One region of the Asticcacaulis carbonis genome, then DNA from elsewhere that is predicted to be linked to it. Evidence: predicted binding sites of a transcription regulator. Region 1 holds the regulator's gene; the other holds the start of a gene.
What was found. Region 1 encodes LexA, which represses DNA repair genes until DNA is damaged. Its sites were predicted from a motif close to ATGTTCNCNANNTGTTCT; they were not measured.

Region 1 (3,416 bases):
ACCATCTTCAACCTGCTGGGCCCCTTGAGCAATCCGGCAGGCGCTAAGCGTCAGGTGATGGGCGTGCCGTCCTTGCGCTTTGTTGAGCCGATTGCGCAGGCGCTTGGCCAGTTGGGGGCGGTCAGGGCGTGGGCCGTGCATGGTTCGGGCCTCGATGAACTGACCACGACGGGCGAAACCGACGTGGCTGAATATCATAACGGCTTTGTGCGCCTGTTCAAAATTACACCGGAAGCCGTGGGCCTGCCGCGCGCCGCTCTGGCTGATCTGATCGGTGGCGCACCCGATCATAATGCCCGCGAACTGACTGATCTGCTCGACGGTAAAAAAAGCGCCTATCGTGACATCGTCATGCTCAATGCCGCCGCTGCCTTTCTGGTGGCCGACAAGGTCGAAACCCTGCGCGAAGGTATTGCTCTGGCAGGCGATGTGATTGATCAGGGCCGGGCGCGGGCTGCGCTGGCGGCGCTGATCCGCGCCACCCCGCCTCTGGAGACGACATGACCGATATTCTTGAACGCATCGCCAATTATAAGCGCGAAGAGGTGGCGGCGCGCCAAAAAGCTGTCACACAGGCCGATCTCGATGCTGCGATCAAAGCGGCGGATGCGCCGCGCGGCTTTGCGGCGCGTCTGGTGACCGATCAGCGTCCGGGCAGTCTGTCGCTGATTGCCGAAATCAAGAAGGCTTCGCCGTCCAAAGGTCTGATTTGTGATGATTTCGATCCGCCGTCTCTGGCGCGCGCCTACGAATCGGGCGGTGCCTCGTGTCTGTCGATCCTGACCGACGGGCCCAGCTTCATGGGCCACGAATCACACTTTCAGGCGGCGCGCGCGGCGGTGAATCTGCCCTGCATCCGCAAGGAATTTCTCGTCGATAGCTGGCAGGTGGCCGAATCACGCAGCCTCGGCGCCGATGCGATTCTGGTCATTATGGCGATGATCGACGATGCTCTGGCGGGCGATCTGATCGACGCAGCCCATGACCTCGGCATGGATGCGCTGGTCGAGGTGCATGACGCAGCGGAAATGACGCGCGCCTTGCGTTTGAAATCCAAACTGATCGGCATAAATAACCGGAATCTCAGGGATTTTCATGTCGATCTGAAGGTGACCGAAGACCTGTCGGTCATGGTCGGCAAAGAGCATATTCTGGTGGCCGAAAGCGGCATCTTTACCGCCGAGGACGTGGCGCGACTGGCCTCGACCGGGGCCACCGCCATGCTGGTCGGCGAAAGCCTGATGCGTCAGGGCGATGTGACGCAAGCCGCGAAAAAACTGCTTTCTCGCTAAAAAATTGCGGCATTAGCTTGACATTAACCGGAACACATATAGAACATTTTGCATAGGTTCATGACTTGTTCCGCGCCATATTGTGGGCGGAAAAATGCAAAGGTGTCCCGATGCTGACGACCAAACAACGCGAACTTCTGATGTTCATCCATGAACGGATCAAGGAAACCGGCGTGTCGCCTTCTTTCGATGAAATGAAGGAAGCGCTCGATCTGGCGTCGAAATCCGGCATTCACCGCCTGATCACGGCGCTGGAAGAGCGCGGCTTTATTCGCCGTCTGGCGCACAGGGCGCGCGCGCTTGAGGTCATCAAGCTACCGGATCAGGCCACCACCTCAGCACCGCCGCGTGGCCGTCAGGCCTTTGTACCGCAGGTCGTTGAAGGCACGAAGCCCGCCGAAGCGCCGCGCGCGGTCACTGATGAAACGCGCGACCTGCCCCTGCTGGGCAAGATCGCGGCGGGCGTGCCGATTGAGGCGATGGGGCAGGAACGCGACCGTCTGGCCGTGCCGGAAGCCATGCTGGGGGCGGGCGAGCACTATGTCCTCGAAATCGAAGGCGATTCGATGATCAATGCCGGTATTCTCAACGGCGATTATGTGGTGATCCGCAAAACCGATACGGCGCAGTCGGGCGAGATTATCGTGGCTCTGGTTGATGATGCGACCGCCACCCTCAAGCGTTTGCGCAAAAAAGGCGCGTCGATTGCACTTGAAGCCGCCAATCCGGCCTATAAGACGCAGATCTATAATGATGGCCAGGTCAAGGTGCAGGGCCGCCTTGTCGGGCTGATGCGGCGTTATCACTGACCTAATTCAGCATCCGAAGGGCTTGACCAGTAGCGTTGGCCACGCAGCGGCTGCCCGGCGCGGATGGCCCAGCCTTTTTGCGTGCGGGTCAGTTCGAGCGCGCCGAGGCGGCGGAAATCCCCGGCGCTGATATGGTTGACGCCTGAGCAAGTTTGCGGCCAGTCGCCGACCGGATTGCGCAGGACGACGAGTGTGCTTGAACGGCACAGAGAATCAAGCACCTTGGGTTTGGGCGGCACATTGGAAAACCAGAAGCCGACACGGTAAGGCGATGCAGCTTGCGGAATGCAAGCATAGCCCTTGCAGGTATAAAATTTTTGACGGGTATCGGCGTCAAGCGGTTGCAGTCCGTAACGCTGCGTCCACTGCACATAGCCGAATTGCCGGACTTTCGGACGCAGGACATAGGCGTCGTGGCCGATGCGAATAGCAGCGTTACCGCCATCGGGATCGACCCAGATGTCGGAAACCGGCAGGCGCGGCCACCACAGGATGGCCGTGGCGGCGATCAGGCCCAGCCAACGCACCGGGCCGCGTACCAGACATATCCACACTACGCCGAACAGCGAAACCGGCAAAATATAGCTGGCGGTGGACGGCCAGCCTATAACGGCTTGTGGCAGGGCCGATGTCCAGGCGGCGATATGGGCGATGAGCCACAGCCCGCCCGCCGCTACATTGAGCAACAGTGGCCCCAGCGGCGTAGCGGCCAGAACCGTGCCGAGCGCCAGAGCGGGCATGACGATAAAGGCGGTAATCGGCGATTCAAACAGATTGGACAACAGGCCATAGACCGAAAAACGGTTGAAATAGGCAATGGCGAAGGGCGTTGTGGCCGCCGTCGCCACCAGTGAAGCCACCAGCGACAACCAGAAACCGTGAACAATCGACTGAATTGTTTTCACCCACATGGGCACGCTGATTTCGCTGACCGGTGCCTGAAGAGCTTCAGCGAGGGCCAGCAGCGCCGCTGTGGCGCAAAACGACATCTGGAAACCAGGCTGAACCACCGCTTCGGGCGTCAGCGCGATCACCACCAGGGCGGCGATGGCCAGGGCGCGCAGGGACAGGGCGCGACGATCCAGCATAATAGCCGTAAAGGCGATACAGGCCACGACGGCCGAACGCACAGCGGGCGCAGGCGCGCCGGAAATGGCCAGATAGGCCAGGACGCACACCATGCTTAAGGCCGCAGCGATCTTCTTGATCGGCGCATTGAGCGCCAGAACCGGTATCATCGCCATCAATCCGCGCAGGGCGAAGAAGATAAAACCGCCGACCACAGCCATGTGTACGCCGGAAATCGACAGGATGT
Region 2 (3,416 bases), 1.6 Mb from region 1:
CTCAAAACCCCGCAGGGCGAGATCGACCTGCTGGCGCAAAAGGGCCGTCGCCTCTGCGTGGTCGAGGTCAAGCAGCGCCGCAGCCACGAAGAGGCGCTGGAAACCGTCTCCTTCATCCAGCAGGAACGGCTATGGCAGGCCGGTCTGACGCTTCAGGCCAAGCGCCCGCGCCTGCAACATCTCGATCTCAATATCGACCTCTATACCCTGGCTCCCGGTCACTGGCCGCGCCACCTGCGCAATGCCTTTGAAAAACCGGACGGCTATTTTTAGCGGCCTGTTATTTTTGATCAGCCGCTTGCCAAGCCGTGTTCCGCGCCTCATATCGGCGGGTGAAAATAAAGGAACACCGTCATGAGCCTGCGCGTCGCCGTTTCTATGGATCCGATCGAGAAGGTCAATATCGCCGCCGACACCACGTTTCAGATGATGATGGCGGCCCAGGCGCGCGGCCACCAGCTCTGGGTGTTCGAGCCGAAGCACCTGTCGCTGGAAGATGGCCGTCCGTTCGCCCGCGCCCGCAAGGTGACGCTTCGCGCCGTCAAGGGCGATCATGTGACGGCGGGCGATTATGAAAAACTCGATCTCGAAGACGATCTCGACGTGATCCTGCTGCGGCAGGATCCGCCGTTCGACATCGCCTATATCACCTCGACCTATCTGCTCGAACGGGTGCATCCGAAGACTCTGGTGGTCAATAACCCGACCAGCGTGCGCGATGCACCGGAAAAACTGCTGGCCACCCACTTTCCCGATCTGCAACCGCCCACCCTGGTCAGCGCCGATCCGCTGGCCCTGCATGATTTCTTCGCCCGGCATGGCGATTGTATCCTAAAGCCCCTGCATGGCGCAGCGGGCAATGGTGTGATCAAGCTCAAGGCGGGCGACCGCAATCTTGACGCTCTCGTCGAGCTGTTCGCCTCGATCAGCCGCGAGCCAGTCATCCTGCAAAAATTCATCCCCGCCGTCAGCGCGGGTGACAAGCGCATCATCCTGATCGACGGTGAGATCGCAGGCGGTATCAATCGCGTGCCCGAAGAGGGGGCCGTGCGCTCTAATTTGCGCGTCGGCGGCCGCGCCGAACCGCTGCACCTGACGGCGCGCGACCGCGAAATCTGCGAACGCCTCAAGCCCGTCCTCAAGGACAAGGGCCTGATGTTCGTCGGTATCGATGTGATCGGCGATTATCTGACCGAAATCAACGTCACCTCACCCACCGGTGCGGTGCAGCTCAAAACCTTCGAGGGGGTTGATGCCAGCGCTCTGATGTGGGATCGTATCGAGGCCCTGCGCGCCGCGCGCTGACGGGCTCTCGAAAAGCGTTCACAAAAGCTTAATACATTCCGTAGCTTGCATAATTTTTGCGCGAAAATTACAGCGAGTTTCACTGTTGTTCCATTTTTGTTCTTGATTTACCCTCTTATCCCCGCTAACTTGTGGATAGATTCTGTATCTTTACACCGCAGGTAAAGCGTAAAAGTCCTACAAAATCAGGGGGTATCTTCATGCCGGCGCGCGTCACCACCATAGCTTTCGAAGGTGCCGAGGCGCGCCGCGTCGAGGCCGAGGTCGTTCTCACCCACGGCCATGTCGCTTTTCAGGTGGTCGGCCTTGGCGACAAGGCGGTGGCCGAAAGCCGCGAACGCGTGCGTGGGGCCTTTGCCGGTATGGGGCTGGCCTTACCCGGCAAACGCATCGTCGCCAATCTGTCGCCCGCCGACCTGCCCAAGGAAGGCACACATTTCGACCTGCCGATTGCCCTGGCCCTGATGGCGGTGATGGGCATTATCCCGCAGGACGCGCTGGAAGGTTTTGTCTGCATCGGCGAACTGAAGCTCGATGGTTCCATCGCGCCGGTGGCTGGCGCCCTGCCCGCCGCCATTGCCGCATCATCCTACGGCTTAGGCCTGATCTGCCCGCTTGAGAATGGCGCCGAAGCCGCCTGGGCGGGCGATGTCTCCATCCTCGCCCCGCGTTCGCTGATCGCCCTGATCAATCATTTCAAGAGTCAGTCCGTCCTCACTCCGCCCGCGCCCGGCGAGATGAAGGCGGCGGCAAAACCGATGGATCTGAACGAGGTCAAGGGACAGGAAACGCCCAAGCGCGCCCTCGAAATCGCGGCGGCGGGCGGCCATAATCTCCTGTTCATAGGCCCGCCCGGTTCGGGCAAGTCGATGCTGGCCCAGCGCCTGCCCGGTATCTTGCCGCCACTGACCTCGCGCGAACTGCTCGAAACCTCGCAGGTCTGGTCGATGGCCGGGCTAATTGCGCGCGGCGAGCTGACACGCGACCGCCCGTTTCGTTCGCCGCACCATTCGGCCTCGATGGCAGCGCTGACCGGCGGCGGGATGCGCGCCCGCCCCGGCGAGGTGTCGCTGGCGCATAATGGCGTGCTGTTTTTAGATGAACTGCCGGAATTTTCAGCGCAGGCGCTCGATAGTCTGCGTCAGCCCTTAGAAACCGGCGATGTGATCGTGGCGCGCGCCAATCATCATGTCCGCTATCCGGCGCGCGTCCAGTTGGTCGCCGCCATGAATCCGTGCCGCTGCGGCTATGGCGGCGCGGGCAAGGGGGCGTGCGGCAAGGCGCCGCGCTGCATCAAGGATTATCAGGGTCGCGTGTCCGGGCCGCTGATCGATCGCATCGATCTGCAAATCGACGTACCGCCGGTGACCGCTATGGATATGGCCCTGCCTGCGCCTGCGGAAGGCTCGAAAGAGGTGGCGGCGCGCGTCATGGCGGCGCGTCAGCTTCAGGAAGACCGCGCCCGCAAACTGGGCCTGGCACCTGACAATGCGCTCAATGCCACCGCCTATGGCGCGGGACTGGAAGCCATCTGCGCACTCGATGAAGCGGGTAAGACCCTGCTCACCCAGGCGGCGCAAAAATCGGGCTTAAGCGCGCGCGGCTGGACGCGCACCCTGCGCCTGGCGCGCACCATCGCCGATCTCGAACAATCGGGGCCGGTCTTACGCCGCCACGTCGCCGAGGCACTGATCTACCGCAGGCAGGGCGCAGACACGACGGGCCATACACCTCATCTTAACGCAAACTTGGCGTGACCTTAACCTTTTTGCTCTAGGCTTAAACGATCAGAATGATACCCGACGGAAAAGCCGCCATGTCAAAAGCCTCAATGTCAAAAGTCTCCATGTCCACGCCGCTGAATACCGGCGCTCAAGAACATCTTTCGCCCGAAGCCCGGCTGAAGGCGCGCGAAGATTTTTTCCGCCTGATGAGCCATGAAATCCGTACACCCCTCAATGGCGTGATGGGCATGTTGTCGCTTTTGTCGCGCACGCCCCTGACGCCCGATCAGAACTCCTATCTGGCCACGGCGCGCGAGTCGGGCGAACATCTGCTCACCCTCGTCAATGATCTGCTCGACTATGCGCGCATCGATGCCGGACGCATTC

Region 2: the regulator LexA is predicted to act here: its motif matches at 1,391-1,408, upstream of QB905_RS11645 (YifB family Mg chelatase-like AAA ATPase).

What each region holds. Positions count from the first base shown of each region.
Region 1 covers NZ_JASERT010000001.1:861,152-864,567, forward strand. The annotation lists gene trpD (anthranilate phosphoribosyltransferase) at 1-504, shown strand, start outside; gene trpC (indole-3-glycerol phosphate synthase TrpC) at 501-1,292, shown strand; gene lexA (transcriptional repressor LexA) at 1,403-2,101, shown strand; gene QB905_RS04240 (ComEC/Rec2 family competence protein) at 2,095-3,416, opposite strand, start outside.
Region 2 covers NZ_JASERT010000001.1:2,470,424-2,473,839, reverse strand. The annotation lists gene QB905_RS11655 (YraN family protein) at 1-273, shown strand, start outside; gene gshB (glutathione synthase) at 355-1,305, shown strand; gene QB905_RS11645 (YifB family Mg chelatase-like AAA ATPase) at 1,506-3,062, shown strand; gene QB905_RS11640 (response regulator) at 3,152-3,416, shown strand, end outside.